Regions from separate parts of the Lysinibacillus sp. FSL K6-0232 genome, predicted to be linked through region 2. Evidence: predicted binding sites of a transcription regulator. Region 2 holds the regulator's gene; the other holds the start of a gene.
The links. Region 2 encodes CtsR, which represses protease genes until heat stress. Its sites were predicted from a motif close to ATGGTCAATAAAGGTCAAACA; they were not measured.
Positions count from the first base shown of each region.

Region 1: MHB42_RS03660 (ATP-dependent Clp protease ATP-binding subunit) is a predicted target of CtsR. The motif match lies at 9,632-9,652, and genes of this name have one in related genera.

Region 1 is NZ_JBBOYW010000001.1:787,685-799,481, forward strand. Features, by position in the region: gene MHB42_RS03610 (DUF418 domain-containing protein) at 77-1,243, shown strand; gene MHB42_RS03615 (fumarylacetoacetate hydrolase family protein) at 1,369-2,271, shown strand; one part of gene MHB42_RS03620 (IS630 family transposase) at 2,364-2,903, opposite strand; one part of gene MHB42_RS03620 (IS630 family transposase) at 2,906-3,427, opposite strand; gene MHB42_RS03625 (YisL family protein) at 3,675-4,040, shown strand; gene MHB42_RS03630 (alpha-amylase family glycosyl hydrolase) at 4,228-5,697, shown strand; gene MHB42_RS03635 (DegV family protein) at 5,743-6,600, opposite strand; gene MHB42_RS03640 (Cof-type HAD-IIB family hydrolase) at 6,650-7,459, opposite strand; gene MHB42_RS03645 (prolyl oligopeptidase family serine peptidase) at 7,581-8,345, shown strand; gene MHB42_RS03650 (metal-sulfur cluster assembly factor) at 8,399-8,707, shown strand; gene MHB42_RS03655 (Crp/Fnr family transcriptional regulator) at 8,761-9,456, opposite strand; gene MHB42_RS03660 (ATP-dependent Clp protease ATP-binding subunit) at 9,716-11,797, shown strand, end outside.
Region 2 is NZ_JBBOYW010000001.1:3,996,620-4,008,416, forward strand. Features, by position in the region: gene radA (DNA repair protein RadA) at 1-155, opposite strand, end outside; gene MHB42_RS19795 (ATP-dependent Clp protease ATP-binding subunit) at 246-2,690, opposite strand; gene MHB42_RS19800 (protein arginine kinase) at 2,680-3,792, opposite strand; gene MHB42_RS19805 (UvrB/UvrC motif-containing protein) at 3,789-4,331, opposite strand; gene MHB42_RS19810 (CtsR family transcriptional regulator) at 4,345-4,815, opposite strand; gene MHB42_RS19815 (DUF4870 domain-containing protein) at 5,073-5,378, opposite strand; gene MHB42_RS19820 (class I SAM-dependent methyltransferase) at 5,506-6,189, shown strand; gene corA (magnesium/cobalt transporter CorA) at 6,222-7,184, shown strand; gene MHB42_RS19830 (hypothetical protein) at 7,235-7,444, opposite strand; gene MHB42_RS19835 (globin-coupled sensor protein) at 7,707-9,017, shown strand; gene MHB42_RS19840 (acyl-CoA thioesterase) at 9,064-9,543, opposite strand; gene MHB42_RS19845 (aldehyde dehydrogenase family protein) at 9,612-11,039, opposite strand; gene MHB42_RS19850 (DUF4003 family protein) at 11,082-11,797, opposite strand, start outside.

The DNA of each region.
Region 1 (11,797 bases), 3.2 Mb from region 2:
GGGAGGATACAAGCAGAGCGCTCTAGCTATTGGCTCTGCTTGTGTCATTGTTTAGATGACAGAGGAGGTTTATTTTGTGGAGTTAAAACCAACAATGTTGCAGGAACGAATTGCAGCATTAGATATTTTACGAGGTGTTAGCTTGGTAGGTATTTTACTCGTAAATATGTTTGCTTTTTATTTACCGATGCCCCATATTGATTTGGCATCGTGGTTTACTGCACCATCTGATATTGTTTGGCAGCAAAACTTAGATATTTATGTGCAAGGTAGTTTTTATCCATTATTTGCAATGCTATTTGGGTATGGACTTGCAATGCAATGGCAAAAGGCACAGAGCCGCGCACAAAACTTTTATACACTAGGGCTTCGAAGGCTTGCCATATTATTTGCTTTTGGTGTTATCCATGCTGTGCTCATTTGGTGGGGCGATATTTTAATGATGTATGCCTTTTGTGGTGTTTTTTTAGTGCTTTTACTACGATTACGTCCTATTTGGTTAATATCCATTGCTTTTATCATTAATGGTCTTATGCAAGCTGTGATGCTGTTTGCTCTAGGCTTTCTGACTGTTAATGGAGAGGTGGATAATTATTTAAATATTGTAGCTGTCGAAAATGCTATTACGGCTTATGGTACAGGCAGTTGGGGAGATGCCTTGCTGCAGCGCTTAACAGATTTATCTGTTCAAGCAGGAATAGGAATGTGGTTTATGGCATTGTTCACCATCTTACCATATATGCTAGTTGGTGCAGCTGCCTCAAAGTGGCAGCTTGTAGAACGAGCAAAAGAACAAAAATGGCTATGGCTAACACTCGCAATAGCTGGTTTGGCTATTGGAATTGCTGTTAAAAGCTTACCGATTATGTTTACACGTACGTATTTATTTGATTATTTGAAGGTGTACATAGGTGGTCCAGTGCTTTCAGTGGGCTATGCGGCTGTGATTGTCTTGCTATGCTTAGCGCCAGTTGTACCAAAGCTGCTTCGGCCTTTTGCAAATATTGGACGTATGTCGTTAACAATGTATATTATGCAATCTATTATTGGCACTTGCCTATTCTATCAATTTGGCTTTGGCTGGTATGGGAAGGTTAGCGTTGCTACAGGTGTATTAATTGCCACTGGGATTATTATCGTGCAAATGATTATAGCTGAAATTTGGTTATCGAAATGGAAGCAAGGACCGTTAGAGGCACTATGGCGTAAATTAATCTATAGACAAAAAGTGAAAATGCATTAATATATGTTATTTCCTATGCATAATCTATGAAGAATATAGCAACTTATAAAATTATTGTCGCAAAAATAAAGCAATTTCTATCATATTGTTGTATTATGTAGAAAAAAGAAGGAGCTCTTAAAATCATGAAAATTTTATCATTCAAATTAGGTGGACATGTAAGCTTTGGACCAAAAGTAAAAAAAGAAGAAGCGGTATGGGATGTACTGGCTATTCAAAATGAACTTCAAGTTCTCCCTTCTTTTTCAAGTTCAATTGTAGATGGCGTAGCTTTAGGCTTTGATTTCGTTGAACAGATTCGTAAATTAGTAGAGGCAGCTGAAAAATCAGATCGCGCTGATAGTTTCAAGCATGAATTCACAGAGATTGAATGGCTTTCACCAATTCCACGTACACCGAAAAATATTATGTGTGTTGGTAAAAACTACAATGAGCATGCAAAGGAAATGGGTGCAGAGGCAGCACCAACGGAGTTAATGGTATTTACAAAATCACCAACTGCTATTGCAGCAGATGAGCAAACATTATCAATTCATGCTGAGCTTTCCTCAAAAATGGATTATGAGGGTGAGCTTGCAGTTGTTATTGGTAAGCGTGGTAAAAATATTCCAAAAAACTTAGCCTATGATTATGTATTTGGCTATACAATTGCTAATGATATAACAGCTCGTGACCTACAGGAAAAGCATCAACAATTTTTCCTAGGAAAAAGCCTAGATGGCACATGCCCTCTTGGACCATATCTTGTGACGAAGGATGAGATTCCAAATCCACAAGATTTAACAGTTGTAACAAAGGTGAATGACGAAGTACGTCAAAATGGCTCTACAAAGGATATGATATTCTCTGTTGAAACATTAGTATCGATTTTATCTCAACATGTGACATTAGAGCCAGGCGATGTTATTTTAACAGGTACGCCAGCAGGAGTAGGTAAAGGCATGAACCCGCCTCAATTCTTAAAGGCTGGGGATACAGTAAAAGTATCTATCCAAGGCATTGGTACATTAGTCAATCATTTTGAATAGAAGCATAAATCCGCGTGAGTACAATACTCCGCGGATTTTTATATGGACAACTTTATATGAGAATTTTAATATATATATACGGTGAAAGAAAATTAGAGTTTCAAGCACAGCCTATTCACCGTATTTTCAGGTGTTTGATTAATCATTTGGATAAAGCCTTGGACAGCACGTTGAATCTTTCCGACATTTGAGTAAAAGACATTGTGGATCACCGTTGTCTTCATCCATTTCCACAGTCCTTCGATTAAATTTAAATTGGGACTGTACGGCGGAAGGAACAGAAATTCAAAGAAATCTTGATACTTTTCTAAAAATGGTTGAATCAATTTCGCATGGTGTATGCGCGCATTGTCTAATACCATCACGATGCGTTCATTCGGATAACGAGCGATGACTTTTTCTAAAAAACTTAGGAATTCAACAGCGGTATATTGTTCTTCTTGCACGCAAAATACATCGCCCGTTTCGTAATCCAATGTACCAATTAGCTTAACCCCTTGATGTCGGCCATATGTTGGAATGATTTTTTGTTGACCTTTAAGAAACCACGTGTTGGAAATCGCTTGGTAATCACGGATCATTGACTCGTCTTCAAATAAAATACGATCAATTTGACCATGAATTAGTTTTTTTTCGCCTGTTCAAATTTTTCAAGGAAAACTGCTTGTTTGAGGGGGTCTGCTTTTTCCAATGTATACGTTGGTTTCGTATAACTTAAACCAAGACGGTACAATAAATCACGTGTCCCACGTACAGAAAAAGACACACCAAATGTTCGCTCAATCCAATCGCGAAGAAGAGGCGCTGTCCAGTTCATTTCAACGGGAAAACCAGCATCTTTAGGCGTTTGGTTGACAATTGTCGCGACGACTCGTGCTTCTTGTTCAGCCGTTAAATGACGCTTTCGACCAGGTTGTTTTTTACGTCCAAGTCCAGCGATCCCTTTTTCACAATAAGCTTTGCGATAATTGAACAGCGTCGCTAAAGAAAGACCTGTATAGTCGACAATTTTTTCATACGATTCGCCGGAAAGTAACATATAAATCACTTGGTAGCGAACGAACATTTTATGATTGTTTTCTTCTTTCATGACAAGCTTTAATTCTTCTAAAGCAGCAGGAATTTGTTCTTCAGGAATTAGGACAATTTTACGCATCATTTTTCTCCGTTTCATATCTATTAAGAATAGTATACAGGAAAACGAAGAAAAAGAGTGTAAGTCTAAAAGTTAATCACCTTATATATAGTAATATTAAAATTGACTGATTATGAGCGAAGCAAGTAAAAAAGGAAGTGTTGGTCTATTTGTTCGTCTATTTTGTGAACGCTATTGTAACATTTGAAACCCTTTCCACCGCATGGTAGGATAGAGTTTGATAGAAAAAGAATGAGGTGGGACAAACATGAGCTTTTTAACAAGCCAAACACATTTGCATATTACTACGTGGGTAGTGGCGATTGTTATCTTTTTAATTGCAGCGCTTATGGGCAAGCAATCAAAAGGCTTACATATGGCATTACGTCTATTCTACGTATTAATTATCATCACAGGTGCAGCATTATTTTTCAAATATCAGGCGGCTGACCCAATGCTGTATGGTCTGAAATTTTTATTTGGTATTTTAGTAATTGGTATGATGGAAATGGTATTAGTGCGTCAAAAGAAAAATAAACCAACAGGGATTTTTTGGATTTTATTTGCAGTATTCTTATTTATTACACTGTTCCTAGGTTTTAAATTACCAATGAACTTTAATTTCCTAGCATAATAATTAGTAAAAGTCGTGAGTTGCTTACTTCACGGCTTTTATTTTGGTTAAAAAGAGCAATATTTAGACTGACACCTTTTTGCCGTAATTCATTTTGCAATTGTGGAAAATCTTTTGAAATGATAGCGACGTGCCAGTGTTATTTGGTAAAATGACGATGGATTGGTTTGAAAGAGAGGGAATAATAGTGAAATTCAAGAAGTGGATAAGTGCAACAGCTGCATCACTTTTATTAGCAACTTCATTCATAAGTCTAGCACCAGTAGCCTATGCGGATGAAGCAGCAACAAAATCGATTGCGGAAGAAAGTATCTTTGATTTACTCGTTGACCGTTTCTTTAATGGTTCAGGCTCAAACGATTTTGATACAAATACGAAAGACCCTGAAGAATTTGCAGGCGGCGATTTTACAGGCTTACAAGATAAATTGAATTTTATCGGTGAAATGGGCTATACCATTGTTTCAATTGGCCCTATTTTTTCAACAGAAAAATATGATGGTTCATTGCCAACAAGCTATACAACACTTGAACGTCATTTTGGGACATCAGAGGAATTCCAAAGTGTTGTAGAGGCTTACAAAGCAAAAAATATGTCTATGATGGTAGATTTTCCGCTTAATAATGTTAGTCCAAATCATGAATGGGTAAAGGATGCAACAAAGGCTGACTGGATTGCTTCGACTAATAATGGACAAGTACAGTGGGATTTAACGAATAAAGATGTGCAAGATGCACTTATACAAGCAGCAACTGAATTTGTGTCTTCATATAATATTGGTGGTATACGTTTAACTAATATTGCTGAGGCTGACACAGCGTTTATTAATGCAATGATAGCAGCTTTGAAAGAAACAAAATCATCCCTTTATGTCATTAGTAATGAAGAAAGTGATGCGAATTTTGATGCAGCTTTCTCACAAGCAACGGCAGATATTTATCGTAATATCTTTAAAAATGTTGATATGGATTCATCGAAGCTAATGGAGCCATTTACAGGGGATAAGCCTGTCCAAATTATGATTGATTCATTGGACACACACCGTTTTACATTTGATTCTGCAAATGAAAATATGTTTCCGCCTACACGTTTAAAAATGGCAATGGGAGCTTTATTTATGTTGCCGGGGATTCCTGTTGTGCAATATGGTACTGAAATTGCTATGAATGGGGAAACAAAGCCCGATACACACCAGCTCTATAACTTTAAAACAGATACGGAGTTGATTGATTATATTAAAAATGTTCAATCATTACGCAATCAATCGGCTACTTTACGTAAAGGCGATTTTGAGGTTATTACAAATGAAGATGGTCTGCTTGTTTTTACACGTACATCAGATGAAGAGCAATGGGTTATTATGGTCAACAATACAGGTGCAACACAGCGCGTTGATTTAACACCTGAACAACTTGGCGAAGGTAAAATGTTAAACGGGATTTTACACGAGGAAAAGGTTCGTTTAAATGAAAAAGAGGTATATCCTGTTATTTTAGACAGAGAAATGGTCGAGATTTATCAGGTTCGTAATGATAGTGGCTTTAATATTCCGTATATGATTGCACTTGGCTTAGTATGGGTAATCTTTATTGGCTTTATCGTTATTATTATTAAGCGAGGAAAAGTACGTCGTCAAGCGACAGATACACATGCATAAAAAAGGCATGTTAGGTATAAGAATGATGCCTAACATGCTTTTTCATTAGCCTTGATAGTCTTTATTTGTAAAGAAGATGGCAATCGTGCCTGGCCCTACATGTGAACCGATAACAGAACCAATCATTGTAACTTGAATAGCCTTAGGTGAAAAACGTTCCTGAATAGCTGCTTTTACTTCATTAGCAAAGGCTATATCATCACTATGGCTAATGCCAATAATTTTATCCGTAAAGCTGCCACCACGCTCTTGCATAATATCTAACATACGTGCAAGTGCTTTTTTTCGGCCACGTGATTTCTCAATTGGTACAAGCTTGCCATCCTCTACATTTAGAATAGGTTTAATGCTAAGCAGTCCGCCTAAAAATGCACTTGCCTTTGATAAACGGCCACCCTTTGCTAGGTAGTCTAAATCTTCTACTGTAAATAAATGCTCTATCTGAGGGGCAAGTGCAGTAATTTTTGCCTCCATCTCCTCTAAGGTAGCTCCTGCGTTGCGTAGATGAACAGCCTCTTCCACCACAAGACCATGTCCTAGGGAAGCACATTTAGAGTCGATAATCGTTAGCTTTAATGACGGATATTCCTCCAGCAATTGCTTGCGAATCATTTGAGCGGTGCTATAGGTGCCTGAGAGTTCTGATGAAAAGGCGATATAGATTCCTTCTTCATTGTTTTTAGCAAGGCTTTCAAAGTGCTGTAAAAAAAGCTCTGGTGATACTTGTGATGTCTTTGGATGTGCACCATGCCGTATAGCATCATAAATTTCTTTTGAATCGATGGAAAGAACATCTTCATATTCTTGGTTGTTCAATTGCACTCGTAAAGGGAATAGCACAACATCATTTTCCTCATAGTAGGACTTTGGTAAATCACAGCCACTATCTGTAAATATTTTCATTTCTTGTCCCCCTCGTTTTCAACATCTTTAACTTGAACTTACTACTTCACTATGATAATTTCAAGCGCTCCATGAGTATTTTTGCAATACCATCATCATTATTTGTTGAAGTGATTTCATTTGCAATATTTTTAAGACTTGAAATACCATTGCCCATTGCCACACCAAGTCCAGCATATTCAATCATTTCTAAATCATTATCTTCATCACCAAATGCGATAATGCGCTCACGTGGAATGCCTAAATCCTTTGCCACATGTGCAATACCTACCGCTTTATTTAAGCCACGACGTACGATTTCAATAATATGCAGCGGTGCACCCCAGCGACGGTGTTCAATCACCTCTGCATGGACAGCTTGTAAATGATCACGGATAATCGCTGAATTGGCTTCATTTGCTTGAATGAGCAAGCTTGTTGGATTTTCTTGAAGGTGTGTATATAAATCGCCAAGTGTAATTTTAGGATTTCCCATATTAAAAATATTTAAGATACGATCATTTTCTGTGTGTACATAAATATCATCTTTTACCTCAGCGATAATGTTTTCATATTCATAATGATGAATGGAATCTACAACATCATGTACAACACTTAAGTCAATCGGTGTGTGCATATGCTGCCAAGATATATTTTTGGGATGATGAACATAAGCACCATTAAAATTGACAATAGGTGTTGAGAGCCCAAGCTCGTGATAGTAAATATCACTTGCGCGATATGGGCGACCTGTTGCAATCATTACTTGATGCCCTTTTTCCTTTGCCTGCAATAATGTTTTTTTCGTTTGCGCTGAAATTTGTTGCTGGTCTGTTAATAATGTACCATCTAGGTCTAATACGATTAAATGCGGTTTCATAGCTTGTTGCCCCTTTCCTATAGTTTGAATAGTATCGTTTTGCGGTGCATTCGTCAAAATTTTGTCACGTAGAAAAAAGTTTGTTACCATAAAGATGAGATAAAAGTTGGGAGTGACAAAAATGTTTGTAGAAAAAGAAGTGTGGGGCAATATTCCTTTATTGCATATACATACAGAGCATATGAATGAAGAAACCCCAGTAGTTATTTTTTTACATGGCTTTATGAGTGCAAAAGAACATAATCTACACTATGCGTATCAATTAGTGCATAAAGGGGTGCGTGTCCTATTACCAGATGCAAAATTTCACGGTGACCGCAGCGAAGGCCTAACAGAAATACAAATGAATTTAAAGTTTTGGGAGATTGTTTTAAATTCTATTCATGAAGTGGAGCAATTATATAATGACTTACAGCAAAAAAATTTATTGGCAAGTCATCAAATTGGTATTGCTGGTACTTCAATGGGGGGAATTGTCACTTCAGGCTGCCTTAAATTATATGATTGGATTCAAACGGCTGCAATATGCATGGGTGCACCTAGCTTTATAAAATTAGGGGAGTATCAATTGCAGCAATTTACGAAAAATGGTGTGAATTGGCCAATGTCAGAGGAGGAAGTGCAAAAAACAAATGAGCTGCTGGCAGTATATGATGTTAGCTTAACACCCGAAAAATTTGCGGGGCGTCCTGTATTGTTTTGGCATGGAAAGCTAGATAAAACTGTACCTTTTGATGAAACGTATAAATTTTATGAAACATTACGGGAATACTATAAAGCACACCCTGATGATTTAAAGTTTTTGGTAAGTAATAAAGCAGGACATGCTGTTTCGCGAGATGGTATGCTAGCAGTAACAGAATGGCTTGCACAGCATTTGGCATAAGAGGATGCATCTGCTATGATAAGGTTAACACTATGATGGAAGGAGAAATAATGATGGATCAAGATATGAAGGATAGCATGTTAGGTGCATTAGAAAATGTAATTGACCCTGAGCTTGGAATTGATATTGTCAACTTAGGTTTAGTATATGATGTAGATTTAGACGAGGAGGGGGTAGCAACTGTTACAATGACATTAACATCAATGGGCTGCCCGCTTGGACCCGTTATTGTCGATCAAGTCAATACAGCATTAGGTGAGCTACCAGAAGTAAAAAGCACAAATGTCAATATTGTCTGGAATCCGCCTTGGTCAAAAGACAAAATGTCACGCTATGCCAAAATGGCATTAGGTGTGCGCTAATACACAAAAAATCCCTGCTTACATTGATAAGCAGGGATTTTACATGTAACGAATTAATCAATACGGCATATTTGTAATGGACAATTTTCACAAGCAATTTCATTTTTTAAAAATTGTAAATTATGGATTGTAATAAAGCCTTTATCAAAAGTAATAATATCGTGTTTTTTTAAATCATTTAGCATACGGTTAATCATTTCACGGCTTGTCGCACATAAATTGGCAATCTCCGTATTGGTTAGTTGAAAATCAATAAAAATTGAACCATTTTCTAAAGGCTTACCATACGTATTGGAAAAGCGGATAAGCGTTGAAAATAAAGCACCTTTTTTCCCATTTAGTAATAAATCACGTAAGCGGCTCTGATGTTTTAAATTTTCTGTTTGTAGCCATTTCATATACGCGACCATTAAAGTAGGTTGTTCCTCTAGCAGATGCTCCAGTGATTGGCGGCTTAGTACATACAATGTAGAAGGTTCTAAAACCTTTGCAGTCATGGAATTATAAACAAGATTACAAAATAATGACCCTTCACCAATAATGCTATCAGGACCACAAATACGAACAGTTAATTCCTTACCACTTTCGGTTTCCTGACTAATCGAAATAGTACCTGTTTTAATGTAATAGATTTCTTGCGCTCGCTCACCCTCTAGAAAAATTTTGCTTCCTTTATTGATCTTAATAAAAACACCATGCTTTTGAAAAAGACTTTTAATGTTTTCAAACATATTATCCATTAACACCATATCTCCAACACATCGCTTTCTTTTTGTAATAAATGGCTATTATTACAAAAGGATAGTGGATTTCGATATTAAAACATAGAAACATACTATTATTATAACGTAAATTTCCATTTTCAAGTGTAAAAATTTTTGAGCGATTTCTTTGCGAATACGGCTTATCTGATGTAAAATAAAGTTAGTCAAAAAAGGTCAAACTTTTTAAAAGAATAGCAATGGGTATAGAAGGTATGTAAAACATAATGAAGAAGGAGTGCTAGCTATGCAATTTCAGCAAACAGATAATCAAAAACCGTTAGAGCAATTTGGACGAAATTTAATTGAAGAAATTAAAAACGGCAAAATGGACCCTGTTATTGGGCGTGATGAGGAAATTCGTAATGTTATTCGTATTTTAACGCGCAAAACGAAAAATAATCCTGTTTTAATTGGTGAGCCGGGTGTTGGGAAAACAGCGATCGTCGAGGGTTTAGCACAGCGTATCGTGAAGGGCGATGTGCCAGAAGGCTTGAAAGAATGTGTGCTATATGAGCTAGATATGAGTGCATTAATTGCGGGTGCAAGTTATCGTGGCCAATTTGAAGAGCGCCTAAAGGGTGTTTTAAAGGAAGTAAAGGAATCAGAGGGGCGCATTATTTTATTTATTGATGAAATCCATACAATTGTAGGGGCTGGGAAAACAGATGGTGCGATGGATGCGGGGAATATGCTAAAGCCAATGCTAGCACGTGGTGAGCTACATTGTATTGGTGCGACAACATTGGATGAATATCGTATGTATATTGAAAAAGACCCTGCATTAGAGCGACGCTTCCAGCAGGTGCTTGTACGTGAGCCATCTATCGAGGATACAGTGTCAATTTTACGTGGCTTAAAGGAGCGCTTTGAACTGCATCATGCTGTTCGTATTCATGATAGAGCAATTGTAGCTGCGGCAGAGCTATCGAATCGTTATATTACCGAACGGTTTTTACCAGATAAAGCGATTGATTTAATCGATGAAGCCTGTGCCATGATTCGTACAGAAATTGACTCGATGCCACAGGAATTAGATGCAGTAACGCGTCGTATTATGCAGCTTGAAATTGAAGAGCAAGCATTGCGCAAGGAAAAAGATGAGGCAAGTAAAAAACGTCTTGAACAACTGCGTGAGGAATTAACAATGTTAAAAGAGTCCTCTGAGGGCATGCGACAACAATGGGAAGCAGAGAAAGAAATGCTGCATGATATTCAGAAAAAACGCGAAACATTGGATAAATATCGTCGCGATTTAGATGAAGCGGAAGGAAAATATGACTTAAATAAGGCTGCTGAATTACGACATGGTAAAATTCCAACATTGGAAAAAGAAATTCAAACATTGGAGCAGCAATTAGAGAAGGGTGCAGAATCACGTATTTTACGTGAAGAAGTAACAGCTGATGAAATTGCTGCAATCGTTTCACGTTGGACAGGCATTCCTGTGACAAAATTAGTGGAGGGTGAGCGTGAAAAGCTATTGCGTTTAAAAGATACACTGCATGAGCGTGTAGTTGGGCAAGACACAGCCGTTCAATTAGTAACAGAGGCTGTATGGCGCGCACGAGCAGGCATTAAAGACCCGCATCGTCCAATTGGTAGCTTTTTATTCCTAGGTCCAACTGGTGTTGGTAAAACAGAGCTAGCAAAAGCACTTGCTGCACAATTATTTGATTCAGAGGATCATTTTATTCGCATTGATATGAGTGAGTATATGGAAAAACATAGTGTATCTCGTCTTGTCGGTGCACCTCCCGGCTATATTGGCTATGAAGAAGGTGGGCAATTAACAGAGGCTGTGCGTCGCAATCCTTATGCTGTTGTCTTACTAGATGAAATCGAAAAGGCACATCCAGATGTAGCCAATATTTTATTGCAAATTTTAGATGATGGGCGCATTACGGATAGCCAAGGGCGTATGGTGAACTTTACTAATACTGTTGTGATTTTAACATCTAATATTGGCTCTAATTATTTAATGGAGGCAAAAGAGGGTGATGCAACAGTTGAAGATTTAGTAATGGCTGCACTGCGCCAGCATTTTAAACCAGAGCTATTAAATCGTATGGATGATATTATCTTGTTCCATGCCTTATCTGACCAGCATTTTACAGCCATTGCTTGGAAATACGTTGAACAATTAATTCAACGTGTGGCAGAGCAGGACATTACATTGGCTGTTGATCAAGCTGTCATTGACTGGGTTGTAGAGCAAGGAGCGGATGCTCAATTTGGTGCAAGACCATTAAAACGCTTTGTACAGCGACATATTGAAACTGCTGTGGCAAAAGAGCTGCTACGTGGTGAGGTGTTGCCAGGAGAAACA
Region 2 (11,797 bases):
GCGGAATGCTGAAATGCCCCACGTGGCCCTTTTGCAACAACCTCAACTTCTTCCACCATCTTATTCCATTCTCCACAGCCTGGACATCTGCCCATCCATTTAGCAGATTCATAGCCACAGCCTGAACAAACAAATTTTGTTTTTTTCTTTGCCAAGTTACGTTCACCTCGAATATTTGTTCTTATATAGTTATTGTACAGAAAAAAAGACAGCTTGGCACTTAAAGCCTCACTGTCTTAGAAAATTTATTTAGAAGTAGAAACCCCTTCTTTTTTCTTAACAATAAACTCGTTATTCACATAGTCAATAACAACATGATCTCCTTTTTCTACATTACCTTTCAGTAATTCTTCCGATAATCGGTCTTCTACTTGTTTTTGTAATGCACGACGTAGTGGACGAGCACCGTATTGAGGGTCATAGCCTTCCTCAGCAATTTTTTCAAGCGCTGCATCTGTTAGCTCTAACGAAATATCCTGCTCTTTCAAGCGTTTTGTTAATGCCTTGCCCATCATTGCAATAATTTCTTTTAAATGCTCTTTTTCTAATGAGTGGAAAACAATCATCTCATCGATACGGTTTAAGAATTCTGGACGGAATGCCTTTTTCAGCTCTTCCAGCATTGTCCCCTTCATATCTTTATGCTTCGTATCTGTGCCGCCTACATTGAAGCCAAGGCTCTTTTGATATTTCAATGCATCTGCACCAACGTTTGAAGTCATAATTACCACTGTATTACGGAAATCAACTGTACGCCCCTTTGAATCTGTTAAGCGTCCATCCTCAAGCACTTGCAATAGAATATTGAAAACATCAGGATGTGCCTTTTCAATTTCATCTAGCAATACAACAGAATATGGTTTACGACGAACTTTTTCTGTTAGCTGACCGCCATCATCAAAGCCTACATAGCCTGGAGGTGAACCAACTAAGCGTGAAGTCGAATGCTTCTCCATATATTCAGACATATCGACACGAATCATTGCATCCTCATCACCAAACATCACTTCAGCAAGCGCTCTTGCTAGCTCTGTTTTACCAACCCCTGTTGGTCCTAAGAAGATGAATGAGCCAATTGGACGTTTAGGGTCTTTTAAGCCCGCTCTTGCACGGCGAATCGCACGAGAAATAGCTTCTACTGCTTCTCCTTGCCCCACAACACGTTTGTGTAACTCTTCTTCAAGATTTAATAATTTCGAAGATTCCTCAGAGGCAATTTTCGACACTGGGATTCCTGTCCACATCGATACAACTGCCGCTACATCATCTACAGTTACTTGTGATTCAGCTTTGCCCTGCTCTTCTTTCCAATTTTTTCGCGTTGCTTCAATTTCATCTTTTAGCTTTTGCTCTGTATCTCTTAACGCTGCCGCCTTTTCAAATTCTTGACCCGATACGGCTGCATTCTTTTCAGAACGAACATTTTCAAGCTTATCTTCAAGCGCTTTTAAATTTGGTGGCACTGCAAAAGAACGTAGGCGTACTTTAGAACCAGCCTCATCAATTAAGTCAATCGCTTTATCTGGTAAGAAGCGGTCTGAAATATAACGATCACTCATTTTAGCTGCCGCTTCAATTGCTTCATCCGTAATTTTCACACGGTGATGTGCCTCATAGCGATCACGTAAGCCTTGAATAATTTGAATCGCCTCTTCTACAGACGGTTCATCCACTTGGATTGGTTGGAAACGACGCTCTAATGCGGCATCCTTTTCGATATATTTACGGTATTCATCTAATGTTGTTGCACCGATACATTGCAGTTCACCACGAGCTAATGACGGCTTTAAAATATTCGATGCATCTATTGCACCTTCTGCACCACCTGCACCAATTAATGTATGCAATTCATCGATAAATAAAATAATATTGCCAGCCTGGCGAATTTCATCCATCACTTTTTTCAAGCGGTCTTCAAATTCACCACGATATTTTGTACCTGCAACAACTGTCCCCATATCCAATGTCATCACACGTTTATCTCGTAAAGTTTCTGGCACTTCATTATTAATAATTTGCTGTGCCAGCCCTTCAGCAATAGCTGTTTTACCAACACCTGGCTCACCAATTAATACAGGGTTATTTTTTGTACGGCGTGATAGCACTTCAATTACGCGTGTAATTTCCTTGCTTCGGCCAATAACAGGGTCTAAAGAGCCTTCGCGTGCAATTTGCGTTAAATCACGTGCCAAGCTATCTAATGTTGGTGTATTTGCTGCTTGCGTCGCTTGCTGTCCAGATTGTGCATTATCATTATTGCCTAATAACAATAATACTTGCTGACGTGCTTTATTTAAGCCTACACCTGCATTATTTAAGACACGAGCTGCTACACCCTCGCCTTCACGAATGAGCGCTAATAATAAATGCTCTGTCCCAATATAGGAATGACCTAATTTACGTGATTCATCAACTGAAAGTTCAATAACCTTTTTAGCGCGTGGTGTATAGTGAACAATCGGTCCAACATCCTCTTTACCTTTGCCAACTAATTCTTCAATTCCCGCTTCAATTCTTTGAGGACTAATATCAATAGCTTCCAACGCTTTTGCAGCAATACCGCCGCCTTCACGTATAAGCCCCAATAAAATATGCTCTGTCCCAATGGATTCGTGCTTCCAACGAATAGCCTCTTCCTGAGCAAGCTGTAATACTTTTTGCGCGCGTTGTGTAAAACGATTAAACATCATATAAATCCTCTCCTTTTCCACCATTCATAGGCTTATTCGTATATTGTTGAGCTAACAGTGCTTCTCGCAGCATTTTCGCTCGTACACGGTCGCGTTCAGCAGGTGGTAGTGCCTCACCTGCATAATGTTGTAAAAATGCTGGTTGCATACTTACAACACATTCATTTAAAGCTGTTGCTGAAATCCCTTTAATCAACTGTAAATCTACACCTAAACGGACATTGGATAGACAAGTTGCTGCCTCCTCACTTGTTAAAATCCTTGCATGTGTAAGTGTTCCTAAAGCTCGATAAACTCGATCCTCTAAGGCAAGGTTTGCCTTTTCCATCAACTTACCTCTTGCATGCCGTTCTTTTTGTATAATTTTTTCAGCAACACTTTGTATATCTGCTAAAATATCCTCTTCTGTCTTGCCAAGTGTAATTTGGTTAGACACTTGATAAACATTTCCTAAATTTTCGCTTCCTTCACCATATATGCCTCTTACCGTCATACCTAGACGTGTCATGGCATTAATAATTTGATTCATCTGCCCAGTTAGTGTAAGCGCAGGTAGATGCATCATCACGGATGCTCGAAGCCCCGTACCAATATTGGTTGGACAGCTTGTTAAATAACCAAAGGTATCTCGAAATGCATATGGTAAAGATTTTTCTAAAATACGATCAATTTTATTTGCCTGTTCATAGGCACGTTGAAGCTGAAAACTTGCTGTCATACACTGGATGCGTAAATGGTCCTCTTCATTCACCATAATGCTAACGGATTCATCTTCAGAGAGAAGAATGGAGCCCACCTTCTCCTTTTTAGCAAGCTGTGGACTAATTAAATGCTTCTCGACAAGAATTTGACGTTGCAATGGTGTTAAATCTTTTATTGCAAAATATGCATAATCATGTTGAAGATTTGAGCTATCGCTTATAGCATGTGTAACTGCTTGCTCCACCTGTAATGCCTCGTTCTCAGAGAAAACAAGTGGGAAGCGATAACCATCTAAATTTCGAGCAAGGCGAATTCGTGTGCTAATGACAATATCTGAATAATCGTCCTCAACACGCATCCACGTTGGGGTCGCACGCTCTAAAAACGATTCAATCATCATGACACATCACCACCTTCAAATTGTAGTTGCTTCTCAAGCTCCTTCACTTCATCTCGAAGCTTTGCTGCCTCTTCAAATTGCTCTTCATCTACGGCTAATTTCATCCGTTTTCGAATATCTTCAATTTGCTTTTTAATAACATATACATTGCTATGTGCGCCGGGCATTTTCCCAATATGTTGTGGGCCTGCCTGTATACGATTAAAAAGCTTCGGTAAATGCTCGTTAAAGGCGTCATAACAGCTTGGGCAGCCAAATTTACCTTCTTTTAAAAATTGCTTATAGGTAAAGCCACATTGTGGGCAAGTTTGCTGTGGTGGTGGCGTCTGCTGCTTTTCCCCCACCTTCTGCCATGTCGGTGAGCCAAACCAGTTAGACAATAGCTGTTGAATGGAGATAGGCTCTTGTTTAAATTCTGCATGAAATGGATGGAATTGTGAGGCGCAGACGTCACAATAATGGTGCTCCACCTTTTGCCCATTTTGAACTTGTGTTACAGTAACTGTTGCATTACGTTGTTGACAATGTTCGCATATCATTTCCATCACCTCACTATTTTTGTTGTTCGTATTTTATTGTTGTCAGCATCGCTCGTAAGATTTTAGCCCGAATGCTATCTCTTAACGGAAGATGTAAATCAATTGTTGAGCGATCAATTGCTGCTAACATTAATTTCGCTTCTCGTTTTGAAATTACCTGCTCATCAATAAGCCGATAAATTAAATCTTCTGCCATCGTTTGCGATGCTCCATCCTCAATTTGCTTAAGAACATCGTCAATCAAATCAATATGTGAATTCGCACGGACACGTAAAATTCGAATGTATCCACCACCACCACGTTTGCTCTCAACAAGGTAACCCCGCTCAGCAGTAAATCTTGTGTTAATAACATAATTTATTTGTGATGGTACACATTGAAATTTATCAGCAATTTCACTACGCTTTATTTCAATATGCCCTTCCCCACCTAATTCAAGTACCTGCTTTAAGTAACCTTCTATGATGTCTGATATATTACGCATTTTAGGAATACACCTCGCTTACTTCACTGACTTTGACTATCTTTGACTTTCTTTGAGTATATTATACAAAACGCTTGAAAATAATTGCAATTAATTCGCCTATAGAAAATAAAAAAAGCTGCTCAAGCGCTTTACAATGCAGAATTTTAGCTACTATTACATATGCTTGATCAATTATTCGTACATATAATGTACCCTTTTTGGCTATCAAAAAAACGCAAGCATATGCAACTAGCATATACTTGCGCTTATAAAAATTATACCCAACGACCTACAATTGGATAACGCCAAGGCTCATCAGACAAGGCTTTTACAATACCGATAATTGGTACAATAAATACCATAATACCGAAAATAATTAAAAACGGTAAGCCTATTAAGACAAAGCTTAATACACCAGCAATGGTTAGTAACACAGCCATCACAATTTGGAACAACAATGCCTGAATGGAAATAGCCTTTACTTCCTCATCTGAGCTAATTAGGAAAAAGATAATCGGTACTAACCATGGCGCAAAAAATGCACTTGCGTGTATGATGACTTTAGACCATTTACTCTCCATACTATATATCAATCCTTTCTTGATGCTTTATTTATGTTTTTATGTACTACTATCTACGGAACTATACCCTTAATAGTTTCATATTAAATAAGAATTTTAAAATTTTTTTGAGAGGTAGTGATAGAAAATGGAATTTAACAGCACATTAGCAAATGAATATGAAAAAGGGATTCGACGTACACTCCCAAGCTATGATGCAATGCTTCGTTTAATACAAACCTTTTACTACTCTGCATTACCTGAAAAAGCTGAGCTATTAATTGTAGGAGCAGGAAGCGGCAACGAAATTTTACAGCTTGCTGAACAAAGACCTCATTGGTCCTTTGTTGGCATTGATCCATCTGAATCTATGCTTCATGTGGCAAAGGAACGTTTGAAATCTTTATCAAATGCAATATCATTCCATCAAGGTACAATACTCAATACCACATTACCTTCCATGCAGTATGATGCAGCTAGCTGTGTACTCGTCCTTCATTTTATTCAGGACTATAAAGAAAAGCTAACTACATTAACAGCAGTAGCACGTTATTTAAAGCCTGGCGCACCATTTGTTCTTGTTTCAAAGTATGGACAACAAGGTACAGTAGAAACAGAGCTACAATTTGATTTATGGCGTGCCTATTGGTTACAGCATACAAAGCTATCTGCCAAAGATGTAGCAGAGATGGAAAAATCCATCCGTGCTCTATCATTTATGAGGGAGGAAGAGATTGTAACATTGCTTCAGCAAGCAGGCTTTACAAAACCTTCTAGATTTTTTGCCACTACTTTATTTGGTGGTTGGGTATGCTTTAAAGAGGAACATTAAAATTTCATAGTTAAAAACTTGAGGTGAATGCTGTGATACGCACCATTGGAATTACAAAACAACAACAATTACTTAAAGACTTCCCGCTGGAGGTCATCCGACAACAAGAGTTTGAATGGTATTGGGTTGATTTTAATTGCCCTACCATTGAGGAAGAATCATTATTAGAAACATTCTTTCATTTCCATCCACTCGCTATTGAAGATTGCTTACTGCGGTTACAGCGTCCAAAGCTTGACTTTTATGACGACTTTCATTTTTTTGTTATTCATCGACTCAATGAAGAAACATTAGCTGCTGAGGAGGTCAATATTTTCACTTCCAATAAATTCATTGTGACATTCCATAAAAATCCTGCTCCTGAAATCGATAAGGTGCAAAAGATGATGGAACAACAGTCAAAAAACTGGGAACGTGGAACAATTTACTTAACATATCAAACAATCGATAAAATCGTTGATAGTTATTTCCCACTTGTTTATAAAATTGAGGATCACTTAAATGCACTTGAAGACGAGCTTACATATCAAAGCAATGTAAATGCCATGAAGATTGTCTTTGAATTCCGCAGTGACTTGCTCGATTTAAGACGTACTATTTTACCAATGCGTGACCTTTTATATCGGGTATTGAATTCTTATCGATTTTCACTAGATAAATCTGAGAGAGCTTATTTTGGAGATATCTACGATCATCTACTTAAACTAACAGAGATGGTGGAATCTAATCGAGAGCTGACTGCGGATATGCGTGATAGTTATATGGCTATGAGCTCAAGTCGCATGAACGGCATTATGATGACACTAACCATTGTTTCAACAATCTTTATCCCTTTAACATTTATTGCTGGCGTTTATGGCATGAATTTTGATAATATGCCTGAGCTACATGGGCGATATAGCTACTTTATTGTACTTGGTATTATGATTATTACCGCAATCTTAATGCTCATTGTCTTTAAGCTAAAAGGCTGGTTTAAATTATTTAAACCTTAAAAATTAAAAAGTCTGCTCGTTTTTGTTTTAACGAGCAGACTCATAATACACTAGTATGGACCACGGTCATCAATTTTATTTTCACCCTGCTGTGGGAATAAAAAGTATGCTAGCACTCCTGACCCTAATGTTGCGCAAATCGTAATTAATAATTGCTCAACGTCTGGTACTTCAGCATAATAGTTACGCAGCATATAAACAGAGCCGATTGCTACAATAACCATCACTGGAATAACAAATTTAAAACGCTTTTTCTCCATAAAATACCTCCTCCAATCTTTTTTATATACCGTTCTACTACCATAAACAGTTCGTATTTTACAGGTTTCCCATACTAAATTCAAATTTCCTTTGCTGGCAATATAAACAAATAGGCAAGTAAAAAAATAAAGAAATAAACCAAATTTATAACCAAATATCCAACAAAAAATAGTAAAATAGATTTAATACCATATGTTGATAAATGACAAAAGTATATTTGATGTTTAATTATTATAGATATTAAGAATGGAGCAATCAATAATGAGTTGGTTTACAAAAAATAGTAGTCCAAGCTACTCAGTTGTTTTAACGCCTGAAAATTTTAAGGGGACTGTACAATTGGAGGTTTCCAACCATCCAATTCTTCAAAAACAATTACAGCTTTTAAATTTAACAATTGAGGATTTAGCGATTATTAAGCAATTACAGCCATTAGCAAAAGACTTGATTCCAACAATGGTGGAGCAATTTTACGCAGCGATTAGTTTAAGTCAAGATTTACTTGATATTATTAATCGAACATCCCATATTGATCGTTTAAAAATTACACTTCATAAGCATTTAAGTGATATTTTTGAAAGCCATATTAACAGCGCTTACATTCATGAACGAAAAGCTATTGCCGAGGCTCACGTTCGAATTGGCTTGCAATCAAAATGGTATATTGCATCCTTCCAATCACTCACTACCACATTTGCAAATTTTGTGAATGACCTTGATATTTCAAAGCATGATGCAATCCGTGCTATTAATGCTTTTAGTAAAATTATTAATTTAGAGCAGCAGCTTGTTATCGAGGCATATGAAAAAGAAGAAGAGCGTATTCGCAAAGCGACAGATGAAATGAAACATGCCCTTGTCACAACTATTCAAAGTACGGCTGAGGAGTTGAACTCGATTAGTGAGGAAACAGCAGCCTCATTATTAGTGATTTCCTCTCAAACAGATGATATTGCAGTGGCAACAAAGCAGGGCTTAAACTTCGTTGCAGATACACAGGAAAAGTCAAGACGTGGGCAACAACAGTTGCAAGAACAAAATAATTTAATACAAGTTATTTTACAAAGCGTTAATAGCCTTGACGTGACAATGACCCAGCTGCGTACATCCTCTCAAAAGATTTCTGAAATTGTTGGGCTTGTCACAGGCATTGCCGATCAAACAAATCTATTAGCCTTAAACGCATCTATTGAAGCGGCTCGTGCAGGAGAACATGGCAAAGGCTTCGCAGTTGTAGCAGAGGAAGTTCGCAAGCTTGCAGAAGAAACAAAAAATGCCGTACAAAATGTTTCGCATCTTATTAAAGAAACTGAAAGCAATATTACAACAATGTCGAATTCTGTGCTAAATGTTGATGAAAAAATTCAACATAGTGTTGCTACCCAAGGAAATTTATCGAAATCGTTTAATGATATTGCTGACGCTGTCGCAGGTATTCAACAGCAATATATGAATACATCGAGGGATATTTCAGCGATTTCTAATTTAATTACTGAGCTATCACAAGGGGCTACACTTGTTTCTTCATCATCTGATTCACTGATTAATGTAGTCAATGAACTAAATATCTAGCAAAAAAAGGGGAACATCACTATTGTCAGTGAAGTTCCCTTTCTATTTAATGAGGCAAAGCACGCTTTTGTTTACGGTGCTCGCGTCTTGCTGGCCCTGTTTCAAATAAGCGCTTCTCCTCATCTGTTTCAGGATAAATAGCAGGCACTGGTGTTGGTTTTCCTTTTTCGTCTACTGCCACCATCGTTACAAATGATTCTGTTGTTAGCTTTTCTTCTCCCGTTTCTATATTGCGAGAAATAACGCGCACATAAACCTCCATGGAAGAACGTCCAGTAGAGGATACAATACTTTCTATTTCAAGAATATCTCCTACATGTGCTGCGGATAAAAAGTCAACTGAATCAATTGAAGCTGTTACTACCTGTCCTTTTGCATGCTTCATTGCTGTAATAGCAGCAATTTCATCAATATAGGCTAACACTCTTCCACCAAAAATGGAGTTGTGGTAATTTGTATCTGGAGGTAATACGAGACGTGATTGAACCGTACGTGATTGGCTCATGGGTACAGCGTTGTTTGTCATAGTTCTAGTAACTCCCCTTCATGTATATTCTGTCGTCATCGTATCGCAGAAAAAGTGCTGATGCAAATTTAGAACGACTTTTTCATCGTAACAAATTTCATATCTGTCATTTCCTCAATCGCCCATTTAATACCTTCGCGTCCATAACCACTCATCTTTACACCACCGTACGGCATATTGTCTACCCTAAAGGTTGGAATATCATTAATAATGACAGCACCTGCCTGTAGCTCCTCTGCTGCGTATAGAGCGTCTGATAGTATATTCGTGTAAATTCCTGCATTTAAGCCAAGGTCTGAGTTATTAACAAGTCGAATAGCGTCGTCTAATGTTTCATATGAAACAATTGACACGATTGGTGCGAATGTTTCCTGACAAATAATTTTCATATCCGCCTTTACATTTGTCATAACAGTTGGCGTTAAAGTACGCTCCGTAAAGACACCACCTGTTGCCATAACAGCACCTTGTGCTTGAGCCTCCTCAATCCATCCCTTTATTCGTTCAATCTCGTTTGGATGGATCATGGCACTAACATCCGTATTTTTATCGAATGGATCACCTACGACAAGCTTTTTAGTTTCTTCTACAAACGCTTTTGTAAATTCATCAATAATCGAGGCGTGTACATAAATGCGCTGTAATGAAATACATACTTGTCCGGCAAAGTTAAATGCCCCACCTACACAGCGTTTAATAACTTTATCGATTGGTGTCGATGGTTCAACAATTACTGCTGCGTTGGAGCCAAGCTCTAATGTTACCTTCCGCAAGCCTACTTTTTCTTTTATACCTAAGCCAACCTTACCGCTACCTGTAAATGTTACCTTTTTAACATATGGATGTGTAATAAGCGTATCACTTAATTCACCACCACTGCCTGTCACTATTTGTAACGCACCATCTGGTAAGCCTGCCTCTTTAAAAATCTCTGCCATTGTCAGGGCACTTAATGGCGTTTGTGTCGCTGGCTTTAACACAACTGTATTCCCTACTGCAAATGCTGGACCTAATTTATGCGCTACTAAATTAAATGGAAAATTAAATGGCGTAATAGCTGAAATAACACCTAATGGCTCTCGCTTTGTCCAGCCAATATAATCTCCTGCTCCCGGTGCTGCATCCATTGGTACAGTTTCACCTTTCGCTTGCTTAGCACCTTCTGCCGCAAATTGATATGTTGCAATGGTACGTTCAACTTCAGCTAATCCTGCCGTTAAAGGTTTCCCTGCCTCTAATGCTAAAATCTCTGCAAACTCCTCTTTGCGTTGTCGCATAATGTCGACTACTCTATATAATATTTCGGCACGCTCATAGGCTGTTGTCTTTTTAAATGTTTGAAATGTCCGTTGTGCACCTTCGATAGCTCTCTCCACATCTTGAATGGATGCCTTTGCTACGTGGGCAACAACATCTCCACTATATGGAGATATTAGCTTATAGCTATCCTCCGTAGCCTGCCATTGACCATCTATCCATAGTTTTGTTTCCTTCATCTTTCCATGCACCTCCAAATAATCAAGTTCTTCTTTATTTTATCATGAAGAACTAGAATTAGATGCTATGGCGGCTGCACTAACTGCTGCCATCATCGCTGCTTGCTGTGCCTGAATTAATAATTCTATGGAGGCCATCATTGTCATCGACAACGATTGTTGTACATTTGCTATATCGTAAATAGCAATTTGCACAGCCATAAAGAGCACGAACTCACGATGCCATTTTAATAATTTTAAACTCTTTAATTCATGGTACAAGTCAATAATATCCTGAAGCTGTGTTTGATTAAGATCAAGTATTGCTAAAAATCCAAGTAGAGGGTAATGCATAGTCTTTACTTTTGTCTGTTGTTTTTTGAATGTATCACGGATCGCTACAACGCTTGCTACTAGCTGATGATCATATTGCGGAGATAGCAGCGTTAAAACTTGTGAAAGCCATTGCAGGTCATTACCAGTTGTAAATCTATATGTTCGTAATTCTTTATAGTAACGATTCATTGTATCTGCGCGTAGCTCAATATCGTCAGATGGACTGCTCAATAAAATCGCATAAGGAATGTCCTCATAAGATGTTAAAAATGGATGATGCTTACGAATTGCATCAAATAAAGCTCTAGCCTTTTGAGCATGCGTCTTTTTCTCATATTCGTTCTCCGTTAAAAACTGTGCACCAATAAAGCTAAAATTGCCACTTCTGAATTTTGCCTCTTTTAAAATATTTACATTTGTTAATAAATCCTTAACTGCCTTTT